DNA from 2 places in the Rhizobium sp. CFBP 8752 genome. Region 1 is predicted to be linked to the other one. Evidence: predicted binding sites of a transcription regulator. Region 1 holds the regulator's gene; the other holds the start of a gene.
The links. Region 1 encodes LexA, which represses DNA repair genes until DNA is damaged. Its sites were predicted from a motif close to TGTTCNNNNTGTGTTCNG; they were not measured.
Positions count from the first base shown of each region.

Region 1 (9,068 bases):
AATCGGCATCGCAGACAATGCCCGCGGAAGTCAGGAATGATGGTCGAAACGACCATCATTCCGAGGATGTTTTCCTGGGATACGTGGTCAGAGACCGGCCCGTTTCCAAATGGCTGTGCACGTCGTTGAGCGAGGAGCTTTCCCACGGTCATGTGTTCCTCTTCCTGCCTGTCTTGCTGGGCGCCGGCGCTGCGACCTGGTTCGCACTTCCTTGGACGCCATCGCCATTCATTCTCGCAACCATGCTTGCGATCTCGATGGTGACCGCAGGGCTGACACGGTATCGCGCGCATCCACTGTCTCGTGCCAACCTTGTACTCTGCCTGCTTCTCTCCGGTTCTGCGCTGGCAGCGCTCGAAACCTGGCGGTGTTCGACGGTCGTGCTCGATTCGCCCGTCACAACGACCATCAGCGGGATTGTCGAACGACGCGAAGCCGATGCACAGCGCCGCTGGCGCTATATCCTCAGGATCGAGCAGACATCTGAGCCCTCGCTTTCACGACCGCCACAGCGCGTCTCGGTTCTTGCCAGAAGCCAACACGAGCCTGCAGACATCGGAGAGCGCGTTTCCGGCCGTGCCCGTCTGTCGCCACCCTCTGGCCCGGCGCTTCCCGGATTGAACGATTTCGCCTTCTCCTCCTACTTCGATCAAATCGGGGCCGTTGGCTTCTTTTACGGCGCGCCTAGCGTACAACCGGCGATCGATGACCAACCCGGGTTATGGTCGGACATGCAGCGAGGGCTTTTTGCGCTTCGCAGCGCAATCGGCAATCGCATCCGCGATACGGTCAAGGGGGATGCGGGCGCTTTTGCTGCCGCAATCGTGACCGACGAGCGCCGTGCAATTTCCCGTGAGACGACCGAGGCGCTTCGTCTGTCCGGGCTGGCCCATATCGTCGCGATCTCAGGCCTCAACATGGCGCTGGCAGCCGGTATCTTCTTCGTCGGCGTCCGCTCCGTCCTGTCGCTGTTTCCAGGCTTTGCGCAGGCCTATCCGATCAAGAAGTTTGCCGCGTTCGGTGCGCTTGTCATGGCGACCGCCTATTACCTGATTTCCGGGTTCGGGGTTTCCGCCGAGCGAGCCTATATCATGATGGCGGTGATGCTGGTCGCCGTGCTCGTCGATCGACCCTCCATCAGCCTTCGCAACGTCGCCCTTTCGGCAATCATCATCCTCGCCATCTCGCCGTCGGAGATTCTGGGTCCGAGTTTCCAGATGTCGTTTGCGGCAACCGCGGCACTGGTGGCAGGGTTCGCCCTCTGGACGCGATATTTCGCGAAAGGAAAGGAGGAGACAAAAGGTAGCAACCGTTGGATAACGGGTATTGCGGCGACGTTGCATTTCATTGCCGGGATCGTGGTGACGTCGCTGATCGGCAGTACGTCGACGTCGATCTATTCGATCGAGCATTTCCACCATCTGACCACCTACGGCCTCGCGGCCAATCTCGCGGCCATGCCGATCATTTCCTTCGTGGTGATGCCGGCAGGTCTCGTGGCCATGCTGCTGATGCCGTTCGGGCTGGATGCTCCCGTTCTGTTCATCATGGGCGAGGGGCTGCGGATCGTCATTCGCATTGCCGAGATCGTCGCCGCATGGGGCGGCGATATTGCCATCGGCCGGCAGAACCCGCTTTTCCTGCCTCTGGCGACGGCAGGCTTTCTGCTTCTGACGCTGCTGCGCACGCCGCTGAGGTTGACAGGCGCGCTGTTCATGGCGGTGGCTTTGCTCTTTGCGGTCCGCTCAGGCTCGGCGCCGAGGCCTGATATCGTCATATCCGAAGACGGCGCGTCAGTGGGACTGATCCAGGATGACAAGATCACCCTCAATCGAACCCGACCGCCGGGATTTATCTACGATCAATGGCGGCGAGCGCTGGTGCTTGAGACCGGAGAACAACCGCTCGCCTTGCCGGTTCTTGCCTCTTCGGAACCAGCGCGAGGTGCCAGCCTTGCGAAAAGCGATGACAGACCACCTGGACCACATTCGCGACCGGATTTGACGCGCCGGGAAATCGAATATGTCAGGGGTTTTCTTCAAGCATTGAAGCCCGGACGATTCGCCTGTCTGCCGAAAATCCTGTGCGCGGCGCAGACTGCTCAGGACATCCGGATCGTCACCGTCGAAGACAACCGATACACCGGTCTTGCCTGCGATGTCGGTCGGATCATCGTCTCGCCCGGCGCACGCTTCGATACTTGCCGCTCCGGCGCCTTGCTTCTCAGCGGGCGGACGTTGCGCCGGACTGGCGCACTGGAAATCACCATTATTCCGAACGCGACAGCGCCAGACATCAAGATTACGGCGGCAATGCGAGACAGCGCACAGACCTCAAGCCGTCCGTGGACCGTCCACCGGTTCTATGACTGGCGAACGCGACAACTCGACTTTGGCATCCCGGAGGCTGTTGCTGCGCATCTCCGGGATGACACCGTTCTTAATGATAGCGGCGAATAAGGCCGACAAGCTTGCCCTGGACCTTCACCCGGTCGGGCGGGAAGATGCGGGTCTCGTAAGCCGGGTTTGCCGCTTCCAGTGCGATCGAGGCACCCTTGCGGCGAAACCGCTTCAGGGTCGCTTCTTCCTCATCGACCAGGGCAACGATGATATCGCCTGGACTTGCGGTGCTGGTATTCTTGATGATGACGGTATCGCCATCGAGGATGCCGGCATCGATCATCGAATCGCCCTTCACTTCGAGCGCGTAATGATCGCCGGAACCCAGCATCTCGATCGGAACGGCGATGTCATGGGTGTTGTTCTGGATCGCGGAGATCGGCACGCCGGCAGCGATTCGACCCATGACCGGAATGTTTGTCGAGAACGGATTGTCCGCCATGACCGGCGCCGGCTTCTGAGCGACGACCGGTTGCGTTTTGCCGAGGCTTCCCTCGATGACACTGGGAGAAAAACCCCGTCGCGGATGAAGGTTCGCCACATAGGCGTCAGGCAGCTTGATCACTTCGAGCGCGCGTGCTCTGTTCGGCAGACGGCGAATAAAGCCACGCTCCTCGAGCGCGGTGATCAGCCTATGGATGCCGGACTTCGATGCAAGGTCGAGAGCGTCCTTCATTTCGTCAAACGACGGCGGCACGCCTGATTCTTTCATCCGCTCGTGGATGAACAGAAGTAACTCCTGTTGCTTGCGTGTCAGCATGGACGGGACCCTCAGAATTGGAAACAAATGCAGAACGGACGCTATATGTTCTATCTGTGTTCCGCAAGCCCCAAATTTTTGCTCAAGAATAGTCTCATTTCAGCGTTCGATCACGTATTCAGTTCGTGCGCAGCACTTGCCGAGTTTCCCGCGATAGCCAATGTTCTGCGGAATAAGACTTTGGGGGTGTAAGTGGGTAACAAGTCAGTCGATCATTTGGTTCTGCCCGTTGCAGATCTGGCGTCAGCGCGGGGGAGGTTGACCGCTCTCGGCTTTACTGTGGCACCTGAAGGTGTTCACCCTTTCGGCACAGCCAATGCCTGCATATTCTTCGCGGATGGCTCGTACCTCGAGCCACTGGCCATTGTGAACCGTCGGCAAGCCTCGCTTGCGGCAAAACGAGGCAACGTGTTCACCGATCGCGACATCCGCTTTCGCGGCCAGCGGAAAAGGGAAGGTCTATCGGCGGTGGTCGTCGGGACGCAGGATGCAGCGGCCGATCATAGCCGTTTTGTGGACGGGTACATGTCTGCGGGCGAGATGCTTCAGTTCTCCCGCCCGATGCAGTTGCCCGATGGTGGGGAGAGCGAAGTCTCATTCCGTCTGGCGTTCGCGGCAGTCCCCGAGGTCGATGACATCTTGCTGTTTTCCTGCCAGCGCATGGCCGCATTACCGGCAGATCGCGGTGGTCTTGATGAGCACGCAAACGCCGTTACAGGCCTTCGAGAGATCGTCTTTTCTGCAGATGACCCGCTGGAGTTTCTGCCGCTTTTCGAAACCGTGTTCGAGACGCAACCCGAGCAAGGGAAAGACGGTCTGCGGATCGAAGCTGCCAATGCCGGCATCCGCATTCAATCCAACGACACGTTCAGCGACGAGTTCCGGTCTTCGATGAAGCCCTTGTTATCGTCGCGCCTCGCTGCGCGCGGGATCATCTTCAAGACCACCGATCTCGCCGTGACAGAGATCACCCTTGCTGCTAATGACGTCGCATTCATCCGCAGGGATGGCCGCGTGATCGTGTCGGCAGCCCCGGGGCAAGGTGTGGTTTTCGGTTTCGAGGAATAGTGAAATGACAGTCTCCGTCAATTCTGAAGTGTCCGTGGGCGAGGGGAGTTCGAAAGTCGTTTTCTCAAACACGGCAAAGCTCTCGCTGATTGCCGGTCCCTGCCAGATGGAAAGCCGTGATCATGCGTTCATGATCGCCGGCACGCTTGTCGAACTCTGCAAGAAACTCGGCATCGGCCTCGTCTACAAATCCTCCTTCGACAAGGCCAACCGCACGTCGATCTCCGGCAAGCGCGGCATCGGCTTGGACAACGCGATGGCGATCTTTGCCGATCTGAAGACGGAATTCGGCTTTCCCGTTCTGACCGACATTCACACTGAAGAGCAATGCGCTCTCGTGGCGGATACGATCGATATCCTGCAGATCCCCGCCTTCCTGTCGCGCCAGACGGACTTGCTCGTCGCGGCCGCAAAGACGGGTTGCGCGATCAACGTGAAGAAGGGCCAGTTCCTGGCGCCCTGGGACATGAAGAACGTCCAGGCGAAGTTCCTCGAAAGCGGCAATCCCAATGTGATGCTGTGCGAGCGCGGTGCCTCGTTCGGCTACAACACGCTTGTCTCCGACATGCGCTCGCTGCCGATCATGGCGGCTCTCGGAAGCCCCGTTATTTTTGACGCAACCCATTCCGTGCAGCAGCCCGGCGGCCAGGGCGGTTCTTCCGGCGGCCAGCGCGAATTTGTCGAAACGCTGGCGCGGGCAGCCGTCGCCGTCGGCGTTGCTGGCGTCTTTATCGAAACCCACGAAGACCCTGACAACGCACCGTCCGACGGTCCGAACATGGTCCACCTGAAGGACATGCCGCGCCTTCTGGAAAAGCTGCTGGCCTTCGACGCCATCGCAAAAGGCTGACGGCGTCGAAAAACCGCCGAATTGACTGGACTGTAATCCGCGTGTCATCGACGATCGCACAATGTCGATGACACGCCTGTTCGCTGAGCCTGCGAATTCAGGCTCGCACATTAACCGAGGAGAGACCCTTGACCGCCATTACCGACATCATCGCTCGCGAAATTCTGGACAGCCGTGGCAATCCGACCGTCGAGGTGGATGTTTATCTGGAAGACGGCTCGATGGGCCGCGCCGCCGTTCCGTCGGGAGCCTCCACGGGCGCGCATGAAGCCGTCGAACTTCGCGATGGCGGCAAGCGCTATGGTGGCAAGGGCGTCGAAAAGGCTGTCGAAGCCGTCAACACCGAGATCTTCGACGCGATCGGCGGCTTCGATGCCGAAAGCCAGATCCACATCGACAAGACCCTGATCGCGCTCGACGGCACCCCGAACAAGTCGCGCCTGGGTGCAAACGCCATTCTCGGCGTCTCGCTTGCCGTTGCCAAGGCCGCAGCCGAATCGTCCGGCCTGCCGCTCTATCGCTATATCGGCGGCGCCTCCGCCCATCTTCTGCCGGTCCCGATGATGAACATCATCAACGGCGGCGCTCACGCCGACAACCCGATCGATTTCCAGGAATTCATGATCATGCCTGTCGGCGCCGAGACGCTGAAGGATGCCGTGCGCATGGGTGCGGAAATCTTCCACGTCCTCAAGAAGGAACTGGCAGCGCAGGGGCACAACACCAATGTCGGCGACGAAGGCGGTTTCGCGCCGGGCCTGAAGAGCGCGCCGGAAGCCCTCGACTTCATCATGAAGTCGGTCGAAAAGGCCGGCTACCGGCCGGGCGATGACGTCCACCTGGCGCTTGATTGCGCAGCGACCGAATTCTTCAAGAACGGCAAGTATGAGCTGGAAGGCGAAGGCCGCTCGCTCGAGCCCGAAGCAATGGCTGATTACCTGGCAGAACTTGCCGGCAAGTACCCGATCATCTCGATCGAAGACGGCATGTCGGAAGACGACTGGGCTGGCTGGAAGTATCTCACCGACAAGATCGGTTCCAAGGTTCAGCTCGTCGGCGACGACCTGTTCGTGACCAACTCGGCCCGTCTGCGCGATGGGATCCGTCAGGGCACAGCCAACTCGATCCTCGTCAAGGTCAACCAGATCGGCTCGCTCACCGAAACGCTCGATGCTGTCGAAACAGCGCACAAGGCAAGCTACACGGCCGTCATGTCGCACCGTTCGGGTGAGACGGAAGACTCGACAATTGCCGATCTCGCAGTCGCCACCAACTGCGGACAGATCAAGACCGGTTCGCTGTCGCGCTCTGATCGTCTGGCCAAGTACAACCAGCTGATCCGTATCGAAGAAATGCTTGGGCCGCAGGCCGCCTACGCGGGCCGCTCGATCCTCAAGGCCTGATCATTCCGGTCGACTGAGGCAGACTATCCGAGAGCCCGCGCCATCTGCGCGGGCTTTTGCGTTTTACAATTCGTGATCGCACCGTACCAAAAACCGATAGGTCAGCATTGTTGACCTGTCGAAACTTATGTAAACCAAAGCCAAGAATATTGAAATAAAAGGAAACGCCCGTGCTTGATTGGGACCATATTTTCGCGACACGCTCCAGCCGCATGAAAGCCTCCGAAATTCGCGAACTGCTGAAGCTTCTGGAGCAGCCGGATATCATTTCGTTCGCCGGCGGCATTCCGGATCCGGCACTGTTTCCGGCCGAGGAATTCCAGAAGGCCTATGCGGATATCTTCTCAGGCGCTCAAGTGAACTCGGCGCTGCAGTATTCGGTCAGCGAAGGCTACAAGCCGCTACGCGACTGGATCGTCGCCGATGTCGCCAAGATCGGCATCGACTGTACCGCCGACAACGTCTTCATCACGTCAGGCTCCCAGCAGGCGCTCGATTACCTCGGCAAACTGTTTCTGTCGCCGAACGATACGGCGCTCGTCACGTGGCCGACCTATCTCGGTGCGCTCTCCGCGTTCAATGCCTATGAGCCGACCTACGATCAGCTCTCGGTCAACGGCAACCGCACGCCGGAAGCCTATCGCGAGACGGCGTCGAAAGCCGGTGGCTCGGTGAAGTTTGCCTATCTGTCCGCCGACTTCTCCAATCCGACCGGCGAGACGATCGATCTCGCAGGCCGCGAAAAGCTTCTGGCACTGGCCGACGAACTCGATATCGCGATTCTCGAAGATGCCGCATACCAGAACCTGCGCTTCGATGGCGAACCGGTCTCGCCGATCCTCGCTCTCGACATCGCCCGCAGCGGCGGCATCGAAAAGACCCGCACGATCTACAGCGGCAGCTTTTCCAAGACGCTCGCACCCGGTCTGCGCGTCGGCTTCGTCATCGGAGCGATGCCGGTCATCCGCAAACTGGTGCTGTTGAAGCAGGCGGCCGATCTGCATTCGTCGACGATCAACCAGATCGCCGTCGAGCATGTCGCTTCGCGCGGTTTCGATGAACAGGTTGCCAAGATCAAGCGGGTCTATAGCAGCCGCCGCGATTCCATGCTGGCGGCACTTGCGAAATACATGCCGAAGGGAACGACCTGGACAAAGCCCGAAGGCGGCATGTTCGTGTGGCTGACGCTGCCTGAGGGCATGGACGGTGCCGAATTACTGGCAAAGTCGCTGGCAACCGAAAAGGTCGCCTTCGTGCCCGGCAAGGCGTTCTACGCCGACGGCAGCAACGCCAACACGCTGCGCATCAGCTTCTCCTGCGCCAACGACGAGATGATCGACGAAGGCATCAAGCGGCTCGGAAGACTGATCGGCAATGCCGAGACCCGCGAGCACGAAGCGCTCCCGATCATCTGAGTAGCGATGCTCTGAGAGAGGCGAGCCGGGGATGGTTCGCTTTTCTCGCATGCTGTTGGTAGCCAGATCACCAGCCGGTGACGTTGATCAGGGGTTGCGCCATCGGACGCCCTCGGGCAGTTTTGCGCCCGGTATATGAGGAGGAGTTTGCATTGGCGCGTCCCTACAGCATCTACGACGTCTTCACCGACACCAAACTTTCCGGCAATCCGCTTGCGGTCATCTTCGATGCAGACGGGCTCGACGATGGCGCCATGCAGGCGATCGCGAAGGAGATGAACCTCTCGGAGACGGTGTTCGTCCAGACGTCGACAAACACCACCCATTCGGCAAAGCTGCGAATCTTCACACCGGGCCGGGAACTTCCTTTCGCCGGCCATCCGACGGTCGGAACGGCCATTGCCCTTGCCGAGCGCACCCATGGCCGCGACAGCGATCTCGATCTGGTCTGCGTTCTCGAGGAAGCGGTCGGTCCGGTTCGGTGCGCCGTGCGTCTGCGCCAGGGGGAGGTGGGCTTCGCCGAATTCGATCTGCCGAAGAAGTCGCAGCGGATCGACCTTGCCTTGAACCGTCAGGGCATCGCGGACGCGCTCGGCGTCGAGTTGACGGATATCGGGTTCGAAAACCACGTTGCGTCGATCTGGAGCGCCGGTGTGCCTTTCCTGATGATCCCGCTGCACAATCTTGCAGCTGTCCAGGACATGGAATTCGATGCCCCGCTTTGGGAGAAGGTCGCTCCTTTCGTCGAGGGTGCGCTCGCTTCAGCCTATGTCTATTGCCGCGGCGGCGTCCATCATCAGGCGAAATTTCATGCCCGGATGTTCTCGCCGGATATGGGCATCGCTGAAGACCCAGCCACGGGTGGGGCGGTAGCGGCATTGTCCGGCGCGATCCATCATTTCGACGGCCCGCCGGATGGGCATCACCCCCTTCTCATCGAGCAAGGCGTCGAGATGGGACGGCCGTCCTTTATCCATCTCCATATCGATGTGCAGGAAGGGGCCATTGCAAAAGCCCGGATCGGCGGACAAGCGATCCGACTTGCCGAAGGCGTTATCGAAATCTAGTCGAAATTCTCAAACCTCTGATTTTGTTACTATAAGTCCGGATATCCTTGCAAAGGCAGTTCGCTCGCGCAAAAAAGAAGCTGCTGATCCAACAAATTTCGCCGGA
Region 1 covers NZ_JACYUZ010000001.1:1,758,833-1,767,900, reverse strand. The annotation lists gene IFT59_RS08470 (ComEC/Rec2 family competence protein) at 1-2,459, shown strand, start outside; gene lexA (transcriptional repressor LexA) at 2,440-3,159, opposite strand; gene IFT59_RS08460 (VOC family protein) at 3,352-4,227, shown strand; gene kdsA (3-deoxy-8-phosphooctulonate synthase) at 4,232-5,077, shown strand; gene eno (phosphopyruvate hydratase) at 5,206-6,480, shown strand; gene IFT59_RS08445 (aminotransferase class I/II-fold pyridoxal phosphate-dependent enzyme) at 6,651-7,895, shown strand; gene IFT59_RS08440 (PhzF family phenazine biosynthesis protein) at 8,048-8,962, shown strand.

Region 2 (9,068 bases), 1.7 Mb from region 1:
CGAAGTGGAGTAACGAAAATGGCTGTACCTAAAAGAAAAACGAGCCCGTCGAAGCGCGGTATGCGCCGCTCTGCTGACGCTCTCAAGACCCCGACATTTGTCGAGGACAAGAACTCCGGCGAACTGCGCCGTCCGCACCATATCGATCTCAAGACCGGTATGTACCGCGGCCGTCAGGTTCTGACGCCGAAGGAAAGCGCATAAGCTTTTCTGATGATTGCTTGAAAGGCCGGCTTTGCCGGCCTTTTTTGTTGTGCGCTCGGTAAGGCGCGTTTCTTCCCGCAGCAGGTGCCGTTCAGGTGCTCATGCTGTCGAGACGACCCTGAAGCGCGCGGAGCTGCTCCTTCAGTTCGTCGATGTCCTTGGCTTCCGCCTTCTTGCCCGATGGTGGGGCGGACTGGTGCTGAGGCGGCGTCGCGGCACCGGCAAAGGGCGTGAACATCTGCATGGCCTGACGGAACATGTCCGTATTGCGCCGCACCTGTTCTTCCATCATCTGCATCGGAAGGTGCAGGTTCTTGGCGATCGGCGTGTCACCGAACGCACTCGTCATCTGCTCGCGCATCTGCACCTGCTGGTCCGAAAACGTCTTCATCGAATGTTCGAGGAAGGTCGGCACCACCATCTGCATCTGGTCGCCGTAGTAGGAAATCAGCTGTCGCAAGAAGGACACCGGCAGAAGCGTGTTTCCCGTCTTGGACTCCTGCTCGAAAATGATCTGGGTCAGAACCGAGTGCGTGATGTCCTCGCCCGTCTTGGCATCCTGAACCGTAAATACCTCGCCCTTCTTGACCATTTTCGCCAAGTCTTCGAGCGTCACGTATGTGCTTGTTCCGGTGTTGTAGAGACGCCGGTTAGCGTATTTCTTGATCGTCACGTCACCTTCGGTCTTTGCCATGATTTCCCTCCACTTCGCCATTCGCGCGATTATTAGTGCTTGGCATCTTCTCCCGCCTCGAATGTAAGCTTAAATTGGCGCAACTGACAATCGATTTGTGCGCCGCGATGGATCACCATGCTGCGCAGCAAATCGATGAAAAACCGGGTGTTTCGGGCGAAAACCGGGCGTTTGACAGGGCGCTCAGGCTTTGCCAGTCTCGGTGCCAAGAAACGGAAAGAGGAGACATCATGTCCAATCCATCCATCGTTATCGCAGCCGCAACAAGAACGGCCGTCGGCTCCTTCAACGGCGCATTTGCAAACGTGCCCGCACACGAACTTGGCGGCGCGGTAATCAAGGAGGTGCTGGCGCGCGGTGGCGTGGAGGCGGGGGAAGTGGACGAAGTCATCATGGGGCAGGTCCTGCCTGCCGGCGAGGGACAGAACCCCGCCCGCCAGGCAGCGATGAAGGCCGGGGTGCCGCAGGAGGCGACGGCCTGGGGCGTCAACCAGCTCTGCGGTTCCGGTCTTCGTGCGGTCGCACTGGGCATGCAGCAGATCGCGCTCGGCGACGCCAAAATCATCGTCGCGGGAGGCCAGGAATCCATGTCGATGGCCCCGCATTGCGCACATCTGCGCGGCGGCGTGAAGATGGGTGATTTCAAGATGATCGATACGATGATCAAGGATGGCCTGACCGACGCGTTCTACGGCTATCACATGGGCATCACCGCTGAAAACATCGCCCGACAGTGGCAGTTGTCGCGCGAGGAACAGGATCAGTTCGCGGTGTCCTCGCAAAACAAAGCGGAGGCAGCGCAGGTTGCTGGCCGCTTCAGGGACGAGATCGTTCCGTTCCTGATCCAAACCCGAAAGGGCGATGTTCGCGTCGAGAACGACGAATACATCCGTGCCGGTGCGACTTTGGAGGGGATGGCGAAGCTTCGGCCGGCCTTCGACAAGGAAGGCACAGTGACTGCCGCCAACGCATCCGGCCTTAACGATGGCGCCGCCGCAGCGTTGCTGATGACGGAGGAAGAAGCCGGTCGTCGTGGCATTGCGCCGCTCGCGCGCATCGTCTCCTGGGCCACCGCCGGCGTCGATCCGCAGATCATGGGAACCGGCCCCATCCCGGCTTCGCGTCGCGCGCTGGAAAAAGCCGGTTGGAAAATCGGCGATGTGGATCTGATCGAAGCGAATGAGGCGTTTGCCGCACAGTCCTGCGCGGTCACGCGGGATCTGGGCCTCGATCCGTCGCTCGTCAACGTCAACGGCGGAGCGATCGCCATCGGTCACCCGATCGGTGCGTCGGGTGCGCGAATTCTCAATACGCTGCTGTTCGAAATGAAGCGCCGTGGCGCGAAAAAGGGGCTTGCGACGCTCTGCATCGGGGGCGGTATGGGCGTCGCCATGTGTCTGGAAGCGCTCTAGCACTGGGTGGCAGCTGCCCACGTTATCGGCGTGAGCAGCTCCGTTACGCTGACGGCGGCGACGGTATGAAAGGAAGTTTACATGGCGCGTATCGCGTTGATTTCAGGAGGCACGCGCGGCATCGGGGCTGCGATCAGCACTGCCATGAAAGCGGCAGGCTATTCGGTCGCCGCAAATTTTGCGGGCAATACCGAAAAGGCCGCTGAGTTTCACGCGGCGACGGGCATTCCGGTGTTCCAGTGGGACGTGTCGGATTACGATGCCTGCGTGAAGGGCATCTTTGAAGTCGAAGCGCAGCTCGGGCCTGTCGACGTCCTCGTCAACAATGCCGGAATCACCCGCGACGGCATGTTTCACAAGATCACGCCACAGCAGTGGAAGGAGGTCATTGATACCAACCTTTCCGGCCTGTTCAACATGACCCATCCGGTGTGGCCCGGCATGCGCGAGCGCGGCTTCGGCCGCATCATCAACATCTCCTCGATCAATGGCCAGAGGGGCCAGATGGGGCAGGTGAACTATTCCGCCGCCAAGGCTGGCGATCTCGGCTTCACCAAGGCTCTTGCGCAGGAAGGGGCCTCGAAGAACATCACCGTCAATGCGATCTGCCCCGGCTATATCGGAACCGACATGGTGCGTGCCATCCCGCAAAAGGTGATGGATGAGAAGATCATCCCGCAGATCCCTGTCGGACGGTTGGGCGAACCGGAAGAAATCGCCCGCTGCGTGCTGTTTCTAGCCTCCGAAGAAGCCGGATTCATTACCGGCTCGACGCTCAGCGCAAATGGCGGTCAGTATTTCGCCGGGTAAGCGGATACAAAAAAACCGGCGCCCATGGGACGCCGGTTTCTATTCTGCGACTAAACGCAGGACTTAGCGGCAACGCGCTTCGTATGTACGGCCATAACGGTCGCGATAGACGCAGTAACCGTTGCGCTTCTGCGATTCGCCGATAGCAGCGCCAACCAGACCGCCGCCGACAGCGCCGACTGCAGCGCCACCCCAGCTGTTGGTTACAGCGCCACCGATAACGGCGCCTGAAGCAGCACCGATTGCAGTGCCCTTTTCAGTGGATGTGCAGGATGCCAGCATTCCGACGAGAGCGCCGACGAGCAAAACTTTTTTCATGTCACTTTCCTTCCCTTGGTAACGTGCGGCTTCGCCGCTTTTAGATCCTGCCCATCAGCAGGAGGATGATGATAATCAGCACAACGAGGCCGAGACCGCCGGACGGACCATAACCCCAGTTCCGGCTGTGCCCCCAATTCGGCAGCGCGCCGATCAAAAGCAAAATCAGTACGATAAGTAGGATGGTTCCGAGCATAGGCTTGTACTCCGCTGACCTCCCGGCTCGACATGTCCGGTTGGGATTGCCGAGAAAACGTAGCATGGTAACTTTTGTTCCACTCACCACTAGCTCGCCCGTGAAGTGTGGTTAACGGGTTACACTTTGGCCATGCGTCGGAAAGCCGGGTAATGTTCGAAACAGATCGAGAACGCTCCGGAATCCGCAATCGTCGCCGATTCGTTCACGTTTGTTCGAACGAAACTGGCGTGCGTATCGTACACATGTTGATCCTGGAAATCGTGGTCTCGCCTTGTCGAGGACAACATATCGGCTTGCGTTTATCGTCGAGCATGGCCATCTGATACTGCGATTGCGTTTCCGTGGAGGATCGCATCGGCGGATAAGCAGGAACTGGCTTTGCATTCTCAGCCCATGATTCTCAGCGGCCGCGGCGTCACGGCCGTGCTAGGCCCCACCAATACCGGCAAGACCCATTATGCCATCGAGCGCATGGTTGCGCACGGTTCCGGCGTCATCGGTCTGCCCCTTCGCCTGCTTGCACGCGAGGTCTACACGCGTGTCGTGGAGAAGGTGGGCTATCACAATGTTGCGCTGATCACGGGCGAGGAAAAAATCACGCCGCATATGGCGCGCTTTTCCGTTTGCACCGTCGAGGCGATGCCGCGCGAGACCAAGGCCGCCTTCGTCGCGATCGACGAGGTGCAGCTTGCCGGCGATCTCGAGCGCGGGCACATCTTTACCGACCGCATCCTGCATCTTCGCGGACGCGAGGAAACGTTGCTGCTCGGTGCCGGCACCATGCGGCCGATCCTCGAACGGCTGCTTCCCGGGATCACCGTGGTCGAACGGCCGCGCCTCTCGCAGTTGTTTTATGCCGGTCAGAAAAAGATCACCCGCCTGCCGCAGCGTTCCGCGATCGTCGCCTTCTCTGCGGAAGAGGTCTATGCGATCGCCGAACTGATCCGCCGCCAGCGCGGTGGTGCGGCTGTCGTGCTTGGCGCCTTGAGCCCGCGCACCCGCAATGCCCAGGTCGCTCTCTATCAGGAAGGCGATGTGGAATATCTCGTCGCAACCGATGCGATCGGCATGGGCCTCAATCTCGATGTGGATCACGTTGCCTTCGCTCAGGATCGCAAGTTCGACGGCTATCAGTTCCGCAATCTCAATCCGTCCGAAATGGCGCAGATTGCCGGGCGTGCGGGCCGCCACCTGCGTGACGGAACCTTTGGTGTCACCGGGCAGGTCCAGCCGTTCGACGACGAACTGGTCGAGCGGATCGAGGGTCATCATTTCGAGCCGGTGAAAGTGCTGCAGTGGCGCACGAAAAGCGTCGACTATTCCTCGCTTGCCGCTCTGCGCGCCAGTCTCGACCGGCCGCCGACCGTGGCGGGTCTTGCCCGCGCGCTGCCGGCAATCGATATCCAGGCGCTCGACTATCTGTCGCGCTACGCAGAAATCCGCGATACGGCGACAACGCCGGAGCGGGTGGAAAAATTGTGGGAGGCCTGCGCTCTGCCGGACTATCGGCGGATTGCCCCTGCGCAACACGCAGACCTCATTTCGACTCTTTTCTCGGATCTTGTGCGCTTCGGCACGGTGAACGAGCAATTCATGGCAGAACAGGTTCGCCGCGCCGACCGGACCGACGGAGAAATCGACACCCTGTCGGCCCGAATCGCGCAGATTCGTACCTGGACCTATGTTTCGAACCGCCCTGGCTGGCTTGCCGATCCGACACACTGGCAAGAAAAGACACGGGAAATCGAGGATAGGTTGTCGGACGCGTTACATGAACGGTTGACGAAACGCTTTGTTGATCGCAGGACATCTGTGCTCATGAAGCGCCTAAGAGAGAATGCGATGCTGGAAGCTGAAATCAGTGTGAATGGGGATGTCTTCGTCGAAGGCCATCATGTGGGGCAATTGGCTGGATTCCGATTCACGCCTATAGCCGGCACGGAGGGTCCCGATGCGAAGGCCGTCCAGGGTGCCGCGCAAAAGGCGCTTGCGCTGGAGTTCGAGGCACGCGCCGCGCGGCTTTATGCATCCGGCAACAACGACCTTGCTGTCGGCTCGGACGGTTCCGTGCGCTGGCTAGGCGAACCTGTCGGCCGGCTTGCGTCAAGCGACCATATCATGCGCCCGCGCCTGATCCTGCTTGCCGACGAGCAGTTGACCGGCAATGCCCGCGAACACGTCGTTGCGCGCATCGAGCGTTTCGTGAACCACCATATCGCGACCGTGCTGAAGCCGCTGGACGATCTGTCGCGCGCTGAAGACCTGCAGGGTCTCGCCAAGGGCCTGGCCTTCCAGCTGGTCGAAAACCTCGGCGTCATGTTCCGGCGCGATGTTGCCGAAGACGTGAAGACGCTCGATCAGGATGCGCGCGCTTCGATGCGCCGCTACGGCATCCGCTTCGGCGCCTACCATGTGTTCATGCCGGCGCTGCTGAAGCCTGCTCCGGCCGAGCTTATCACGCTTCTCTGGGCGCTGAAGAACGACGGCATCGACAAGCCGGGTTACGGCGATCTCATTCCGGCGCTTGCTGCCGGCCGCACATCGGTCGTCGCGGATCCTGCTTTCGAGCGTACCTTCTACAAGCTCGCCGGTTTCCGTTTCCTCGGCAAGCGTGCCGTTCGTATCGACATTCTCGAGCGTCTGGCTGATCTCATCCGTCCGCTGCTGCAGTGGAAGCCGGGCTCCAGCCCGCGTCCGGAAGGCGCCTATGACGGTCGCCGCTTCGTGACGACGACAGCCATGCTGTCGATCCTCGGTGCGACGCCTGACGATATGGAAGAAATTCTGAAAGGCCTCGGATATCGTGCCGATGCCGTGAAGCCTGAAGAGGCGCAGGCATTCCTGGCTGGCCAGGAGCCAGCTGCGGCTGCCCCTGCCACACCAACGGCTGCAGCAGACGAGGCCGCACCGACTGCCGAAGGCGATCAGGTCGAAGCAACTGAAGCAACCGAAGCTTCCGCTGAGGTTGCGGCGCCTGCCGAGGCTGCTGCTCCTGCAGAAGACGCTGCGAGTGAAGAAGCTGCGGCGCCTGACGTCGCCGCTTCCATGGAAGCTGAAACCGTTGAGGCACCTGCAACGGCCGAGCCGGACGCTCAGGCCGAGACAGCCGCCTCGACTCAATCTGCCGCTGCCGTCGAACCCGAAGAAGCAAAGCCTGTTCTCCTGTGGCGCCCGGGTGGCGGTCGCGAGAACAGCCAGCGCCAGGGTGGTCGGCCACAGCAGGGTGATCGCCGTGGTAACGGCCAGGGTCAGCGCAATGCCGGTGCTGCCTCAGCAGGCCGCACCCAGGAAGCCCGCCCCCAGGGCGAAGCCGCTCCCAAGGAAGGCCGCCGCGATGGTCGTCGGGATGGCGAGCGCCGTGACGGTGGTCGTCCAAACCGCGACAACAACAACCGTCGGCCTGAAAACCGGGGCGATCGTCCCGAGCGCGGAGATCGTAACGATCGTCCGGACCGTAACAAGGGACCGCAGCCCGCTCGCTTTGAGGCCAAGCCACCGCGCAAGGAAAAGCCGATCGATCCGGATTCGCCCTTTGCCAAGCTTGCTGCTCTCAAGGAGCAGATGAAGAAGTAGGCGCATGGTTGAAAAAGAGCTGCATGCAGGTTCGCGACAGCGCATCGACAAGTGGCTCTTTTTCGCGCGCATGGCAAAGTCACGCTCCATCGCGCAGTCGCTGATCCAGTCCAACTGCATCCGCATAAACGGCGCGCTGGTTTCTCAACCGAGCTATCAGGTCAAGACCGGGGACCGCCTCGACATCAAGCTGGAACGGCGCGATGTCGTTCTGGTCGTCAAGTCCGGGGGTGATCGGCGCGGACCGTTCGAAGAGGCGCGGCTTCTCTACGAAGATCTGACGCCGCCTCCGGAGGAACGCCAGAAGTTGACGGCGTTCGAGCAGGCGCAACGCCTGCCGGGCTCCGGGCGTCCGACGAAGAAGGAAAGGCGGGAGACCGAACGCCTGTTTCCCGAAGCGGGCGAAAACTAGGTTTAGAAAATCCGCCCTCAAGACCCGGTTTTTACGCACGGTTTATTCTTGCGCAGTTGCAGCAAAGGCATTAGGTGACACTCGAAAAGCATGACTTCCTTGAGTGCTGAAGCCTGCCGGCTTTTCGCCTGCCGCACCTTTCGTCGGCAGCGTGCCGCAATCTGCGATATTCGGAGTTTCGCATGACATTCGTCGTGACAGACAATTGCATCCGCTGCAAATACACAGACTGTGTCGAAGTATGCCCGGTCGATTGCTTCTACGAAGGTGAGAACTTTCTGGTCATTCACCCGGACGAATGCATCGATTGCGGCGTCTGCGAGCCTGAATGTCCGGCTGAGGCCATCAAGCCTGACACGGAACCAGGTCTCGACAAGTGGCTGAAGGTGAACTCCGACTTCGCGCAGATCTGGCCGAACATTACCGTGAAGCGGGATCCTCTTCCGGAGGCCAAGGAAATGGACGGCGAAGAGGGCAAGTATGAAAAGTACTTCTCGGCAGAGCCAGGTTCCGGCGATTAAACCCGGATGGTGACGGTGCGCCCGTCACCCGCTCGAATCAGCTGTCTTTTGGTTGGGCACTGTCCGACTGTCATGCGGCTTGCAAGAATAAAAGCAAATTATTGATTTCCGCACTTTTTTGTGGTAGAGCTTACTCACTGTTCCACAAGGTGGCACTCGCGTGCCCGAAAAACATCACGAAAGAAACAGATCGCTCCCCGCGTTCCCCGTGACATTGCAACACTTTGATGTTGTCGTCGCCGTTTCGCGAGTTGGTCTGTTTTTGCGCGCGTTGTCGGATCAGTATGGAGTGTCCCGACGGTTTCCCCCGTCTCATCCGGGCCTGACAGACCCGGTTTCCCCAGACCCGATAAAACGGGTGAGTCAAAGGGAGTTTGTGAATCGAATGACGACCCAACTGAAAAAGAATTCTCCCGCACGCCAGGGCTTTAGAACTGGTGAATCGATTGTTTATCCTGCGCATGGCGTCGGCACGATCACCTCTATCGAAGAACAGGAAGTCGCGGGCATGAAGCTCGAGCTTTTCGTGATCGATTTTGAAAAGGACAAAATGCGCCTGAAGGTTCCGGTCGCCAAGGCCTTGAGCATCGGCATGCGCAAGCTCTCCGAGACGGATTTCGTCGAACGTGCATTGAAGGTGGTCCAGGGCAAGGCCCGCGTGAAGCGCACGATGTGGTCGCGTCGCGCACAGGAATATGATGCCAAGATCAATTCCGGTGATCTGATTTCCATTGCAGAAGTGGTGCGCGATCTTTTCCGCGCCGAAAACCAGCCCGAGCAGTCTTATTCCGAGCGTCAGCTGTATGAAGCGGCGCTGGATCGCATGGCGCGCGAAATTGCCGCCGTCAATAAGATGTCCGATACGGAAGCTGTTCGCTTGATCGAGGTCAACCTTGCCAAGGGTCCCAAGCGCGGCAAGACAGTT
Region 2 covers NZ_JACYUZ010000001.1:92,182-101,249, forward strand. The annotation lists gene rpmF (50S ribosomal protein L32) at 19-204, shown strand; gene phaR (polyhydroxyalkanoate synthesis repressor PhaR) at 296-898, opposite strand; gene IFT59_RS00380 (acetyl-CoA C-acetyltransferase) at 1,129-2,310, shown strand; gene phbB (beta-ketoacyl-ACP reductase) at 2,392-3,120, shown strand; gene IFT59_RS00390 (glycine zipper domain-containing protein) at 3,184-3,438, opposite strand; gene IFT59_RS00395 (DUF3309 family protein) at 3,479-3,634, opposite strand; gene IFT59_RS00400 (helicase-related protein) at 4,010-7,210, shown strand; gene IFT59_RS00405 (RNA-binding S4 domain-containing protein) at 7,215-7,622, shown strand; gene fdxA (ferredoxin FdxA) at 7,805-8,143, shown strand; gene IFT59_RS00415 (CarD family transcriptional regulator) at 8,529-9,068, shown strand, end outside.
Region 2: the regulator LexA is predicted to act here: its motif matches at 3,792-3,809, upstream of IFT59_RS00400 (helicase-related protein).